Regions from separate parts of the Hahella chejuensis KCTC 2396 genome, predicted to be linked through region 2. Evidence: predicted binding sites of a transcription regulator. Region 2 holds the regulator's gene; the other holds the start of a gene.
What was found. Region 2 encodes FliA, which starts transcription of late flagellar genes. Its sites were predicted from a motif close to CTAAAGTTNNNNNNNNNNCNGCCGATA; they were not measured.

Region 1 (8,057 bases), 360 kb from region 2:
GGCGATTATTGCTTTCCGAGATTTTTCTTCAAAACCGCTGACGCCCTCATTCGCAAGTCTCCTATTAATAAGAAGAACTTCAATCACTTCTGGTTGGGCGATTCCTATCCTTGTATTGTCTTCCTTGGGTGCGGCGTGGGTTATCACATCGAAGCCTTTCTGGAACAGCACAAAGTGAATTACGCGGTGATTTTCGAGCCAAACCTGGATCACTTCGCTGCAAGCCTGTATGCCGTAGACTGGGCGGAAATCTGTAAAAGATATAATGGCGAAGAGGGACGCACTATCCACTTTCTGTTAGGCGGACAGGAAGACGAATACTCACAATGGGCGCTGCTTTGGAACAATCTGGTTACGACGCCGCCGGCTTTCCCTCTTGCGACGCTGTTTTATAACCATCGCGGCTTGAAGTCCCACGATAATTTATCTGAGAAGGTGTGCGATGACCTGTATGTGTTCCTGGTTTCCTGGGGCAATTACGACGATGAAGTCAATCAGCTCAATCAGGCGGCGCACAACATTTATAGCGGTGTTGAACTATTGCCGCCGCCCGTCAATGACATTACCGACGTGCCTGTGTGTATCGTCGGGGCGGGCCCTTCTTTGGATCTTCGCATCGACCAGTTGCGGGAGATGCAGCAACGCGGCGCGCTGATCATTTCATGCGGATCATCCATTACTGCGTTGCACCCCATGGGAATCAGACCGGATATACATGTAGAGCTTGAGTCTGACTATCAGTATGTCGTGGGGCAGTTGGAGCGCCTGAAAGACCCTGAGTACCTGAACTCGATAAAGGTTATCGCGCCTATTCACATCAGCCCGGTCGTTTATCAGTTGTTTGGCGAGCGGCGCGCCTACATCAAGGAAGAGTGCGGGCTGGCGACCATGTTTTCCGAACACGGACAGATCATTCGCGGCGGGACGCCCACTTGCACGAACCTCGGACTGGCTTGGGCGCTGCACTACGGATTCAAGAACATATTATTGTTTGGAATGGACTTTGGCTTCACGGACAGACGCCATCACCATGCGCAAAGCTCGATCTATTATGACGACGACGCCCATGAAGCGTTCAAGCGCAGCGTGGATTACGACGGCCAGCATGTGTTTCAGGTGGAGGGCGTTGACGGCGGCTCCGTTTTGACGTCCCCGCAATATTTCGCCGCCAAACGCAAAGCGGAAAACAGCCTGCGCGACTACCCAGAGCGCGGAAAAGTCTACAACTTCTCTCATGGGGCCAAGATTGAGGGCGCTGAGTGGGTGGCGCCTGGACCTTTGCCGCTCTCCCTGACGGCGCTCAGCGCGAGCAGCGACAAGAAGCAGAAGGTGGTGGATTACCTCTACGCGTCGCAGCACGAAAAAATACCAGTAGACGTGCTGGAGAAGAAGCGAGACCGCTTAAATGTCTTATTCGGGCAGTTCAGCGACGATGTTTCCACATTTCTGCAGGCGCCTATTACCAGCAAGGATGAAATGAACAGAGTCTGTAACCGCATCAACACATACATGGAAGATCGGGTGCAAACCAAAGCGAAAGAATTTTATTTTCTGTTACGGGGCTCTATCAGACATTTTCTTTATATCGGTTTCGCGCATGCGCTGGCTATTCAGAATGATGCAGAGAGGTTGACCTTCATGGAGGAATGGAGACATACAATGCTGCGCTTTCTTCTTGATGTGCATAAACATTTTCTTCAGGTTATGTACAAAAAATTCGACCTTGCAACGGACCCCTGGGTGCGTCGCTCGATCAACGATCCCGATGACTTTTCGTGAGCGTGATGTCATGGGCTTAAGGCTTACATTTCATTACAAAGAGCAGGCGAAAATTAACTAAAGAATCTTCTCCTGAAGCCGTTACTAAGGACAACGGGTTAGCGCAGTTCGACCGGCCCTGCTGTGTAGAAGCGAGAACCTCTTAACCGAGTGAGAAGGGTTACAGGAGAAGCAAATATGCCTCAAATAATTAATACCAACATTGCGTCGTTGAATGCGCAGCGTAACCTGAACGCTTCACAGCGGTCAGGGGATACGGCGCTGCAGCGGCTTTCCTCGGGTCTCCGCATCAACAGCGCAAAAGATGACGCGGCAGGTCTGGCGATTTCAACACGTTTCGACGCTCAGATTCGCGGCACCAACGTCGCGGTTCGTAATGCGGGGGACGCGATCTCGTTGGCGCAGACAGCAGAAGGCGCCTTGAGTTCAATGAAAGACAGCTTACAGCGTATTCGTGAACTGTCACTGCAATCTGCGAACGACACTAACTCAACTATCGACCGTGAAGCCTTGCAGGAAGAGGTTGATCAGCTGATCAGCGAGATTGAAAACATCGCTGAGACGACCAACTTCAACGGTAAGAAACTGCTTGACGGTTCTTTCCAGAACTCCGTTTTCCAAACCGGCGCCAATTTGGGGAACACTATTAACGTGTCCATTTCCAAGCTGGATACCAGCACTTTGGGAACGGCGGACACCAGCGGTATTTCCAGCAGAACGACTACAACCGCTCTGGTTGTAGGCAGCACCGGCAACGAAATGGTTGCAGGGGACATCGTTATCAACGGTATCTCTGTGGGCGCTTCTGTGGGTACTGACGACACGGCTTCCACCAGCCATGCCGCTTCCAGCGCCATTGCCAAGGCGGCGGCCATTAATGACGTCGCCGATCAGACCGGCGTCACCGCTTCTGTCGATGCAAACTATGTCGCCGGCACCACGACCGCCGACGCAACTGCGGCGAACGTGTCCTTGAACCTGAACGGGGTCAGCATCAGTCTGAGTAAAGGCACCACCTTGACTGTCGAGCAGAACCTGCAAGCGACAGCAGACGCTATTAACGAGAAATCCGGCGCCACTGGCGTGCGTGCGGTCTTCGACGGCGACACCGCCAAGGGTATCTCTCTGGTGGCCGACGACGGTCGTAACATCGTATTGACTGAAACTACGAGCAACACCTTGGCCACCTTTGGTCTGGCCGCTGCAAGCTCCCTGGGTAACGCCTATGTCGGCACCTACTCGCTTTCAAGCGACGACGGCAGCGACATTGCACTGACTACGACTACAGGCAACATCGATAACGCCGGTTTTGAAGTGGGCTCATTCAGCGGAAATAACGCGGGTATTGTGAGCGATAACGGTTCTACCACTGCTCTGGTGACTGGCGACATCGTCATCAACAACGTGGCTATCGGACCCAGCTTGACCACTGACGACACGGCCTCCACTGCGAATGCGGACGGTAGCGCCATCGCGAAAGCGGCTGCGATCAACCGCGCCTCTGATCAGACTGGCGTCACTGCGCTGGCTAACGAAAACCGCGTGAACTCAGGCAACCTGACGACCACGACAGCCTCCGCCACAATCACGGTTAACGGCGTGTCCATCACCGCGAGCTTCAGCACCACTGACGATGTTGCTGTGAAGCAGGCGGCGATCATTGACGCGATCAATCAGAAATCCGGCCAGACTGGCGTGACTGCGGAAGTACTGGACTCTGACTCCTTCACTCTGGTGGCTGCGGACGGTCGTAACATCGACATCAGCGGCGCCACAGCGATGGCCAGCATCACCACCACGACCTTTGTCAGCTCTGTGACTCTGTTGTCTGGCGGTCAAATAGATGTTGAATCCAACACCAACTCCGCCGGTCTGGCGAAAGCAGGTTTGAGAATCGGCACATTCGGCGGCGCCGAAAGCGGCTCTCTGCTGCAAGATGTGGACATCTCGACGGTAGCTGGCGCTGAGTCAGCCCTGAAAGCGGTGGATAACGCATTGCAGACTGTAACGTCCAAACAGGCGGAACTGGGCGCCATCCAGAACCGCTTCCAGAACACGATTGCGAACCTGGAAGTGAACAACGAGAACCTGAACTCCGCCAACAGCCGGATCAGGGACGCAGACTTCGCATCCGAGACTGCGGCGTTGTCAAGGGCGCAGGTACTGCAACAGGCCGGTATCTCAATATTGGCGCAGGCAAATGCAAGACCCCAGCAAGTCTTGTCGCTCCTGCAGTAACGGAGTGAACTAACGTGACATACCGGCCGGATGATCTCTTCCGGCCGGTTTAAGCGTTAAGACATGCTAAGAGGTGAGATATGAATGACGTTAAGACTAATGAACTGAGTATGTCGGCGGTCACGAAGCCCGTGAGTTTGCCGGCTGCTCAGTCCGCGACGTCGTCACCTCCGATTGAACCTAAGGTTAAGTCCGGGGTAGCCACGTCTACGCCTGATACGCAGGCTGCGAAGCAGAGCGCCGCAGCCCAACCCAGCAACGATATCGCTGACAAGCAGAAGCAACAGTTGGTAAGGGAGCAGAGCCAGGAGCTGAGGGAAGCGGTGACGAAGTTGAACGAGTACGTTCAATCTGTGCAACGCGACCTGCAGTTCGAACTGGATGAGGATTCGGGAAGAACGGTCATTACTGTTTTGGACAGAACCACAAAAGAAGTAGTGAGGCAGATTCCTGATGACTTGGCGCTCAAGCTGGCGCGCAACTTGCAGCAGGATGAACCAGTGAATCTGTTTTCCGCCAAGGCGTGAGGCTTGACGGAATCAGACAGGGTTCGGCAGGGATTTACGATCCGTAACAAAAAAAGGGGCAAAGATTTGCCCCTTTTTGCCGATAAATAGAGATATGATCGTACACATAACCCGTGAGGTTGGCGTCACATGGCAAGCGTTTCTTCAATAGGCATCGGCTCGGGAGTATTGACCAGCGATTTGATCGAGCAGCTGGCCAGTGCTGAGCGTGAGCCGACGGAAAAAAGGCTGGATCTTAAAGAAGATGAAGTGACGGCCAAACTCAGCGATCTGAGTCGTCTGAAAAGCGCAATCACCGACCTGCGTTTGTCCGCCCGAACATTGAGTACGCCGGAGTCGATGTCCAGCAATACGGCGACCTCCAGCGGCTCTTCTATTGGCGTCACCGCCAACACCTCCGCCAAAACCGGTTCATATGCGCTTACCGTCAGCAACCTGGCTGTCGCGCAATCATTGAGTTCCGGGACTTTCGCTGATAAAGACACCACGACGGTAGGAACTGGAACACTGTCTTTCACTGTTGGCGGCGTTACCGAAAACCTGACCGTAGATAGCAGCAACAACACGTTGCAGGGGTTGTCCGACGCTATTAACGATATGGGGTTGGATGTTAACTCCTCCGTTATCTACAACGGCTCCTCCTATCAGCTTGTGTTATCCGCCTCAAAAACCGGCCTGGCGAACGCTATTTCCATTTCGGCGACGGATAACGACGGCAACAGTACGGACGCTTCTGGAATTTCCCAGTTTATTTATAACGCCACCAACCAGAATTTAACTCAGGACGTCGCAGCGGAAGACGCCGCCTTTACTTTGAATGGCGTGGCGATCACCCGCTCGTTGAACACTGTCGATGACGTGGTGGACGGCCTGACTCTGACTTTAAACGCAGAAACCGCAAGCGCAGTCAACGTTACCGTTAGCAAAGATCTGAATGCTGTGACCGAAAGGGTCCAGGATTTGGTGGATAAATATAATGCTTTGCAGGAAATCATTAATGAAGTCACTGCTTTTGACAGTGATACCGGAGAAAAAGGCACTTTGCTGGGCAGCTCCACGGTGCGCACTATCTCCACGCAATTGCGCTCTACGCTGAGTTCCATTGTTCCCGGACTGGAAAGCTCGAACGTGCGTAGCCTTTCTGAGCTGGGAATTACGACCAACTCAGAATCGGGACAGTTGGAGTTCAACAGCCTTACATTTCAGTCCAAGCTGCAAAGCTACCCGAATGACGTGGCGGCCTTGTTCGCCGATCAAGGCCGCACCACGGACGCCCAAGTTAAGTATGTCAGCGCCGGGATAAACACGAAGATTGGCTCCTACGCCGTAGATATCACTCAGGTTGCGACCCAGGGGGCTTTTACTGGTAATGTGGCGTTGGGCGGCTCCACGGTTATTGACGCGGACAACGACACCTTCAAGATCAAAGTCAATGGGGTAGAGTCCAACACTATTACCCTGACCGCCGCCACCTACACTGATAGTGAGCTGCTGGCGGAAATTCAGACACAACTGGATGCGGATGCGAATATCGCTGGCTCTGGGGTGACAGTGTCGTTGGACGGCAGTAATCAGCTGGTGTTTACCTCTGGACAATATGGCAGTTCATCCACGGTTGAGATCACTGCTATCGACACCAATACCGCAGCGCAGCTGGGTTTGACTGTCGCCACCGGCGTAGATGGCCTGGATGTCGCCGGCACAATCAATGGTAAAGCCGCTACCGGCAATGGCCAGTACCTGACCTCCTCAGAAGGAGACTCCAAAGGACTCAAACTGCAAATTACCGGTGGCGCTACCGGTGCGCGAGGCGAGGCGACTTATATTGAAGGGGTGGGAGACCAGATGGTCGACCTGGTGAATAGTTATCTGTCCTCCGAAGGTTTGATTACGGTCGCCATCAATGGCTTTAATTCACAGCTGGAAAAAATCTCCGAAGACCGTACGGAGCTGGATGACAGAATCACCGCCCTTACCGACAGACTGGCGCGTCAGTTCACTGCAGCGGATTTGATAATTTCCCAGCTTAAGAACACTGAAAATTTTCTGTCCACGCAGTTGGAAGCGTTGCTGGCCAGCAGCACCGGAAGCAAGAGTTAAGCGGCGGGCCTGATTCAGGCGCTTAAGATCACAGACGAGTAATTATGAGGTTGCTATTACAATGAACGCGTTACATCAGTATCAGAGCGTGAATCGTCAGACCAGCATCGTCGATGCGGATGGACACAAGTTGATCCAACTGTTGTTCGATGGGGCGCTGGAGCGCATCACCATGGCGAAAGGGCAGATCCTGGCCAAGAATTTTGAAGGCAAGAATCGGTTGATCGGCAAGGCGGTCGAGATTATCGGCGGACTGCGCGAATTTCTGGATAAAGACAAAGGCGGCGATATCGCTGAGCGTCTGGATGCATTGTACGAATACATGGAACGTCGTTTGTTCGAAGCCAACCTGCAAAATGATGCGATGATTCTGGATGAAGTGGCGGGTTTGCTGAAACAGGTCAAGAACGGCTGGGACGGCATCCGTCAGGAAGCCTTGGAAAAAGGGCTGGTCTAGTCAGGTCTGAATAACCGCTTCCCGCAACCTTATGGGATCTCCGTCCGCCGAAATCGGACGGAGTTCCTGATCAAATGTTGAGTCGCCCTTCGTAAAGCATGCTTAGTTCCCCATCAAGCCTTCCATATGCGCTTCTACACTGGCGGACAAGGCGTTCAAGTTATATCCCCCTTCCAGAATAGAGACAATGCGCCCATTACTGTAAACCCGCGCTACATCCATCAGCAGGCGGGTGATCCAGCGGTAGTCTCTTTCTTCCAGTTCCAGATGCGCCAACGGATCTTTTTTATGGGCGTCGAAACCCGCTGAGATCAATATCAACTGCGGGCGGTGATCCTGCAGGCGGGCGAGCCAGTCCCGCTCGACGCTGCGGCGGAACTGTAACCCACGGGTATGGGCGTCCAACGGCGTGTTGATGATATTGGGGCGGTCCACCGCGTGATGGCTGAAAGGGTACAGTGGATATTCAAAACTGGAGCAGAACAGCACCCGGGGGTCGTCCTGAAAGATGTCTACCGTGCCGTTGCCCTGATGCACGTCGAAATCCACGATGGCGATGCGCTCCAGGCCGTGAAAGTCCATGGCGTGACGGGCGGCGATAGCGATATTGTTGAAAAAGCAGAAGCCCATGGACTTGCTGCGCTCCGCATGGTGGCCGGGTGGACGCACGGCGCAAAACGCAGTGTTCGCCTGACCGCTGAGCACCATATTCGCCGCTTCTACCGCAGAGCCCGCCGCCAGATAGGCGGCGCGCAGGCTGTGACGCATCAGGGCGGTGTCCGGATCGACCATAATGCGGCCTTTGTCCGGATTCAGATTTTCCAGTTGTTCAACGTAGCGGGAGGGATGCACCCGGATAATCTTGTCGCGGTCGGTTTCCTGCGGCTCGACCAAGTCCACTTCCTGCAGTATGCCGGCATGTTCCAGCCGGTCCATAATCGCCTGCAATCGCATGG
Region 2 (8,135 bases):
CAACGCGCTCTATCAGCGTCTGTTTGCCGCCGGGCGCAATGTAGGCCCATCCTGGTTTCAGGATTTCGCCGTTCTCCGCCTGTTTGACGGACAACTGCGACAGACGGTTCAAACGTTCAGCAAATGCTGGCGTAAAGGACGCTGGCATGTGCTGCACCAGCACCAGCGGCGCGGGAAACGCGCCAGGCAAACGGGTGAGGATTTTCTGCAACGCCACCGGGCCGCCGGTAGAGGTGCCTATCAGCACCACTTTATAGTCCTGACGCGGCGTGCGCCGGGACTTCGCCGCCTTCACCTCGGGTTTAGGCTCCGGTTTGGCTGGCGGCGCCTTGGCGCGAGGCTCAGCAGGGCGGGTAACCGGCGCGGCCGGCTTGGGCGGCTCGCGCACTGGGATCGGCGCAGCGGGCTTGGCGGGCTGAGGAACGGATGCCGGCGCGGACGCCCCGGACATCCGGTATTTCGCCCGCGAAACCTCTTTGATGCGATCGTGCAACAGTCGTTTGATCTTGGAGGCGTCGCCGGACATCGCTTCGAAGCTCTTCGGCAGAAAATCCACCGCGCCCGCTTCCAGGGCGTCAAAGGTCACTCGGGCGCCTTCGTAGGTAAGAGAGGAAAACATCAACACCGGCGTGGGCTGAACCCGCATGATTTCCTTGACTGCGGTAATGCCGTCCATGACCGGCATCTCGTAGTCCATGGTGATGACGTCGGGTTTCAGTTTAAGCGCCATCTCGACGCCTTCACGGCCATTGCTGGCCGTGCCGACGACATCCACATCGCTTATGGAGCTCAGGATCTCGCAAAGGCGACGTCTGAAAAATCCCGAATCATCTACTACCAGGACCTTTAAGGTCATTCATCGGTCTCCCGTTTTTGGAAATCACTCCGCCGCTGCGCCTTATGACAAGCGCTCAGCCTGCGGAAGCCGCAGGCGCCGTTTCACCCGAATCCGTCACCAACTGACTCTTCCTGAACGTCGGCCGTCCGTATACTTTGCTGGACTTGGCGTAGCGTCCAAGCATGCTGGGAATGTCCAGTATCAGCGCAATGCGCCCGTCTCCAGTGATGGTGGCGCCGGCCATTCCCGGCGTGCCGTGCAGCATTTTGCCCAGCGGCTTGATGACCACTTCTTCCTGACCGACCAACTGATCGACCACAAAGCCCACGCGCTTGGTGCCGACGGAAACAATCACCACATGACCGTTCTCTTCGGTGGGCTCAAATTGCGCGCCTTTCACCAACCAGCGTTTGATGTGGAACAACGGGAATACATTCTCGCGCACCACGATACATTCCTGCCCATCGACAATGTTGGTCTGGGTCAGATCAAGGTGGAAAATTTCCACCACGCTCACCAATGGGAAAGCGAATGCCTGGTCCCCCAGCATCACCATCAAGGTTGGCATGATGGCGAGGGTCAGCGGCACTTTGATCACAATGCGCGAACCACGGCCCAACTCCGACTCAATATGGATGGTGCCGTTCAATTGAGTGATCTTGGTTTTGACCACATCCATCCCAACGCCGCGCCCGGACACATCGGATATTTCCGTTTTAGTGGAGAACCCCGGCGCGAATATCAGGTTATAAGCTTCGTTGTCGGTGAGACGCTCGGCGGCGTCCACATCGTAAATGCCTTTCTCCACCGCTTTCTGGCGCAGCACCACCGGGTCCATACCGGCGCCGTCGTCTTCGATGGAAAGCAGAATATGATCGCCTTCCTGCTCCGCCGCCAGCACCACACGCCCTACCCGCGGTTTGCCTTTTTGCTCGCGCGCTTCGGGAGATTCGATACCGTGGTCCACTGCGTTACGCACCAAGTGGACCAGAGGGTCGGACAGAGCTTCGACCAGGTTTTTATCCAGATCGGTGTCTTCCCCACGCAACACCAGATTGACTTCTTTGCGCAGGTTGCGCGCCAAGTCCCTCACTACGCGGGGGAAGCGGCCAAATACTTTCTTGATGGGCTGCATCCGCGTCTGCATGACGGCGGACTGCAAGTCGCTGGTGACCACGTCCAGATTGGACACGGCTTTACTCATGTTCTCGTCGGCGAACTCTTCGCCTAAACGTTTGAGACGGTTACGCACCAGCACCAGTTCGCCGACCATGTTCATAATGTCGTCGAGACGCTTGGTGTCCACACGCACCGTGGTTTCCGTCGCGATACTGGCCTGGGCGTCTTTTCCAGCGGCGGCGCTCGCCGCAGGCTGCCGCCGCTCTTCGTCCGGCTCGGCGCGGGCTGGCGCGGGCTTGACGGCTTTCGGCGGTTCTTTCTTGACCGGCTCCTTCTTGACGGGCTCTTTTTGCACAGCCGCCTTTTCCGCCGGTTTTGCCGCGGCCGGCTTGGCGCCTGCGGTAGGACTTGGCCCCTTGCCGGAGCCGTGCAATTCGTCCAGCAGTTTTTCGAATTCGTCGTCGGTAATCAGTTCAGAGTCGCTTGCGGCGGCGGCCTCTTTCTTCTCTACCTTTTTCTCTACTTTCTTTTCAGGCTCGGCTTTCGCCGCTGGCTTGCCTTTCTTCTCCGCGGCAGGGGCTTTCTTCTGCTCAGCCCCATCAGAGACGGCGCCGTCAAACTTGCCTTTGCCATGCAGCTCATCCAGCAAGGCTTCAAATTCATCATCGGTGATTTCATCGCTGTCGCCGGCGGACACGGCGCCAGCGACGTCTTCCTGCGGAACGGGAGCGGGTTCCGGGGCGGCCTTGGCGGATTTACTTTCCTTGACGCCGCTGAATTTGCCGGGACCATGCAGTTGATCCAGCAGTTTTTCGAATTCGTCTTCCGTGATTTCGTCGCCTTCGTCTTTCGATTCGCTCGCCTCCGCTTTCTCTCCGCCTTCTTCATCATCCAGGGCGTTAAGCAGATTCTCGAATTCGTCGTCGGTGATATCGCCTTCCGAGGACGCTACAGGGGCTTCAGCTTCCTCAGCGGCTTCTTCGCGCTCTTCAATGGGTTCTTCGGCGGGCTCTTCAGCCTCTTCCGCCACAGAGGCGGATTCGCCGCTGGCCAGCCGCTCCAGGGCGGCCATGAGTTCGGGAGCGGCGGGGGTCAACTCTTCCCGCATCTTCACTTGGGAAAACATTTCGTTGACCGCGTCCAGCGCCTGCAACACGACATCCATCAATTCGGAGTCGACGCTGAGCTGACCGTTACGCAACAGGTCGAAGACGTTTTCCGCCACGTGACAGCATTCCACCAAGGCGTCCAACTGAAGGAAACCGGCGCCGCCTTTGACGGTGTGAAACCCACGGAAAATGGCGTTCAGCAGATCGCGGTCGTCCGGGTTCTGCTCCAGTTCCACCAACTGCTCTGAGAGCTGTTCAAGAATTTCTCCCGCTTCGACTAGAAAGTCCTGCAGGATTTCTTCGTCCGCTTCAAACCCCATTCATGTGCTCCTCAGAAACCAAGGCTGGAAAGAAGGTCGTCCACGTCGTCCTGGCTGGCGACGACATCTGAGCGTCCTTCGGTCTGGATCTGCGGGCCGTGCCCTTTTGTAATCGATTCTTCTTCGGCTCTCAGCTCGTGCTGAATGCCTGTTATGCGGTCAACCTTGCCCGCCATGGCGACCAGTTTGACCAGATTCACCTCCACTTCCCTGACCAGACCGGTGACCTTGTTGATGACCTGTCCGGTAAGATCCTGAAAGTCCTGAGCCAATAGTATTTCCGACAGATTGGTGTACACCTTGTCGCTGTTAGCAGCCAGATCCACCAGAAACTTATCGATGCGCTTGTACAGCTCGCGGAATTCCGAAGGGTCCATTTCCCGCCGCCGCAACCGCGCCCAGGCTTCCTTGAGTTCATGGGCCTCCTGCTTCATTTCCACCGCCACAGGCATACTCGCTTCCACCATATCCATGGTTTTATTGGCGGCTTTGTTGGTCATATCGACCACATAGGAAAGACGATCGGAGGCGTCGGCGATCTTCGACATTTCCTCCTGCTGATTCATCTTCACGTTGCCCATGTCGATATTGAAATTGCGTATGGCTTCGTGCAACGAACGGGTCAACTTGCCCACTTCGTAGTACAGCGTGCGGTCCCGAGTGTCATTAAGGTCGGAAATTACCCGCAACGCTTCGCCAAAGTCCCCCTTGCTGACGTGTTCCATCAAGCTCGCCGCCTGCTCGCTCAAGCGCGCCTCGATGTCCTCTTGGGAGGAGGATGGTGGCTGCTGTTCATTGGTCATAGTAATTCCTGCGGTTTTATTAGGAGTCGATCCGCTCGAAGATTTTTTCTATCTTTTCCTTCAACACGGCCGCAGTAAACGGCTTCACCACATACCCGTTAACACCCGCCTGCGCCGCTGCGACAATCTGATCCCGTTTGGCTTCCGCCGTCACCATGAGCACCGGCAGGTTTTTCAGACTCTCATCGGCGCGAACAGCCTGGAGTAATTCGATTCCCGTCATTCCAGGCATATTCCAGTCCGTGACCAGAAAATCAAACTTCCCGGTTTTTAACATCGGCAGCGCGGTGGACCCGTCATCCGCTTCATCGGTATTGGTGAAGCCCAAATCCCGAAGCAGGTTTTTAATAATCCGCCTCATTGTTGAAAAGTCATCTACAACGAGGATTTTCATGTTCTTGTCCAATGTAACCTCCACAATGGCGACGCTGGAAACCCTTTGATTTCATTACTCTACTGAGTAAGTCTAGCTGGTCGCGCCGTACTATCCAGTTTTTTGATACAAGTTGTTTTAGAAAACATGACCGCAGGATGCTGATTTCGAAAAAACATTAACCTGCACCGGCAATGGCTTGATTTAGCTGTTTTTCCAGTCTGAGAGACGGGATCGCAGTCGCAAGGTCGCCTGAGAATGAATCTGACTGACCCGGGACTCGCTGACTGAGAGCACCTGGCCTATTTCCTTGAGGTTGAGTTCTTCGTCATAGTAGAGAGACAGCACCAGCTTCTCCCGTTCCGGCAAACCGTCTATCGCGGCGCTCAATTTTTCCAGAAAGGCGTTTTGTTCGATATCGCTGAGGGGGTTATCGGCGGTTAACGTTTCATCGTCAGAGCCGCCCTCCCCGTGAAAGCCCAACTCTTCCAGACTGAACAGCTTCCCCGAACTGGCGTCGCGCAGGCTGGCGTGGTATTGCTCCAGAGGTACGCCCAGCTCCGCCGCCACTTCCGCATCCGACGCGTCGCGACCGGTGCGGGCTTCAATAGTGTGTATCGCTTCCGCGATATTGCGGGCGTTGCGGTGCACAGAGCGCGGCACCCAATCGCCTTTACGGATTTCGTCCACCATGGCGCCGCGAATGCGGATGCCCGCATAGGTTTCAAATTTGGCGCCTTTGCCGGCGTCGTATTTCTGCGCGGCCTCCAGCAATCCGATCATGCCCGCCTGAATCAGATCCTCCACCTGCACGCTGGCGGGCAGACGGGCGATCAGGTGATGCGCGATGCGCTTGACCAGAGGCGCGTATTGCCTGACCAGAGTGTCGGCGCGCTCCGCCCGCGTCTCGCTATACATCATATAAGTATTCGCCAATGACATGAATTTGCGCGCAAGGCCTGCAATAAACCGGATGATTTCAACAAAAACGTTCTCATGGGTGTTTGAGGATATGTCCGGCGCAGCAACCATCACGCCTCATCGCAAGCGCCCGGGATATAGCCTCCGGGCGAGCCCTCACATTCAGTCCGGCGCATGTCTAACTGTGCACCAGACGCTCCACAAAGAATTCCAAATTACCTCTCGGCGCCGTCGGCAACGGCCAGTTATCCACTTTCTGCGCCAGTTGGCGGAACGCCAGGGACGCTTTGGCGCGTGGATAGGCTTCGTATACAGGACGCTGCCGTTGCACCGCTTTGCGTACGGCTTCGTCAAATGGAATGCTTCCTACATATTGTAGCGCAACTTCCAAAAAGCGTTCGGAGACCTTGGATAATTTGCCGAACAAATGCCGCCCTTCCTGCTCGGAGCGAACCATGTTGGCGAGCACCCTGAACCGGTACATATCGTGGTTCTTATTGAGCAGCTTGATGACCGCATAAGCGTCGGTAATCGAGGTGGGTTCGTCGCACACCACCACCAGGGCTTCCTGCGCCGCGCGCACGAATGAGAGCACTTGTTCGGAGATGCCCGCCGCCGTGTCGATCACCAGCACGTCCAGGTCGTCGCTGATGTCGCTGAAGGCGTTGATCAAGCCCGCATGTTCCAGAGGAGACAGATGAGTCAGATGCTGGGTGCCGGAGGACGCCGGAACGATTTTTATGCCCCCCGGCCCTTCGATCATCACTTCCCGCAGGGTGCAATCCCCCGCCAGCACATCCCCGATATTGCGCGAGGCGGTGACGCCGAGCAACACATCAATATTGGCCAGTCCGAGGTCCGCATCCAGCAATACCACGCGACGTCCCAAATCCGCTAACGCGAGAGACAGATTTATGGAAACATTGCTCTTGCCGACACCCCCCTTTCCTCCGGTGACTGCAATAACTTGAACCGGATGTACTTTGCTCATACCGGTAGAGATCTCCTGTTATCAGACGGCGCGGCATTGACCCCGCACTCAATAGTTTAGACCACCAGTTCCGCAGCGAAGCGAGTGGTATTATTAGTTTGTTCGGTCTCCCGCCGGGTCCGCCGCCACAGTGCGTCCGCGCGCGCCACCAGGGCATGCGCTTTCGCCGGATGAATGTCATCGGGTATTTTCTGTCCGTCGGTGACATAGGCGACCGGAAGCCGGTTCAGGATGGCCATGCTCAACACTTCACCCAGACTGAACGCTTCATCCAGTTTGGTCATGATACAGCCGGAAAGCTCCAACATCTTATAGTAATGGTAGGTGGATTTCATGACCTGCGGTTGGTTAACTGCCGACAATACAAGATAATTTCTGATGCGGTGACGGGTCACTTTCAAGTCTTTCTGTTGACGCTCCCAATTGGGGTCCTGAGGCGTCAACCCGGCGGTGTCGACCAGCACTAAACGCTTGTTGGCGAGCCGGTCGAGCAGATCGTCCAGGCTGTTCTCTTCATCCACCACATACACGGGCACGTTCAGCAGACGCCCAAAGGACTGCAATTGCTGCTGGCTGGCCACCCGAAAGCGATCCGTGGTGATCAGCGCCAGTTTTTCGGCGCCGTAGTGAACCACGAAACGCGCCGCCAGTTTGGCGAGGGTGGTGGTTTTTCCGGAGCCGGTCGGCCCCAGCAATGCGCATACCCCGCGCTGGTGAATCAATTCTTCATTTTCCGCCTTCAAACCATGCGCAAGCCGCGCCATCAGGTTGCGCCATTGTTCCTGCGCGCCTTTGCGAGGGTCCGTCTTGGCGGTGAGCGCGCTTTGCAGCTCGCGGAAGACGCCCATTTCCTGCAGGCGTTCGATCAGCTCGCGATGAGCGGGGTTTTCTTCCGGCCGCGCAGCGACCACAGGCTGACGCATGATGCTTTTGAGCTGCATGATCTCTTCGCGCATTTCCGCCAGCATACGAGAGGTTTCCTGTTCTCCGGCGCCGATTTGCCGGGAAGCCGTCGTCGCCTGCTCCACAGCGGCAAAAGCCGGCGTGGGGTCAGCCTTTGGCCTGGCGTTGTCTTTCAGCGTTTCCAGCCGCTCCCGCACCCGCAACATTTCATCCTCCAGGCGACGATGGCGGTCCGCCGTCTCCCTGGCCACCGCAGAGGGCGTGGGGCGTGCGCCTTCCTGTTCAGGCATGCTGCTGCGCTGATCGTCCTCGTTGTAATCCAGCGCGCAGATCACCTCCACGCCATCCCCGGTTTTGCTGGTGGACAGAATGACGGCGTCCGCGCCAAGATCTTCACGAATGTCCTTTAAAGCCTGTTGCATTGACGCTGCAAAAAAACGTTTCACTTTCATAATGTTAGTCTCCCGGCTCCACGAGCCCGCACGGGATTACCCACTGATTGTCGCCACGATGGTGATTTGTTTGTTGTCCGGCACTTCCTGATAAGCCAGGACATGCATGCGCTCCACGCTGAGTCTGATGAACCGCGCCAGAACCGGACGCAGGCTGTTGGACACCAGCAAGACCGCCGCTTTACCGAGCATTTCCTGACGCTGCGCCGCTTCCGCCAGTGAGCGTTGCAGTTTCTCCATCATGCTCGGTTCCAAAATCAGACCGATGTCGTCCATGCCGCCGGCCTGTTGCGCTTGTTGCATGGA

Region 1: a site for FliA is predicted at 4,603-4,629, ahead of fliD (flagellar filament capping protein FliD). Genes of this name have one in related genera too.

What each region holds. Positions count from the first base shown of each region.
Region 1 is NC_007645.1:4,956,546-4,964,602, reverse strand. It holds gene HCH_RS21630 (motility associated factor glycosyltransferase family protein) at 1-1,779, shown strand, start outside; gene HCH_RS35050 (flagellin) at 1,957-4,017, shown strand; gene HCH_RS21620 (flagellar protein FlaG) at 4,098-4,544, shown strand; gene fliD (flagellar filament capping protein FliD) at 4,674-6,644, shown strand; gene fliS (flagellar export chaperone FliS) at 6,706-7,101, shown strand; gene HCH_RS21605 (histone deacetylase family protein) at 7,204-8,057, opposite strand, start outside.
Region 2 is NC_007645.1:5,313,998-5,322,132, forward strand. It holds gene HCH_RS23185 (protein-glutamate methylesterase/protein-glutamine glutaminase) at 1-856, opposite strand, end outside; gene HCH_RS23190 (chemotaxis protein CheA) at 912-3,386, opposite strand; gene HCH_RS23195 (protein phosphatase CheZ) at 3,398-4,189, opposite strand; gene cheY (chemotaxis response regulator CheY) at 4,209-4,595, opposite strand; gene HCH_RS23205 (RNA polymerase sigma factor FliA) at 4,767-5,504, opposite strand; gene HCH_RS23210 (MinD/ParA family protein) at 5,662-6,474, opposite strand; gene flhF (flagellar biosynthesis protein FlhF) at 6,531-7,829, opposite strand; gene flhA (flagellar biosynthesis protein FlhA) at 7,866-8,135, opposite strand, start outside.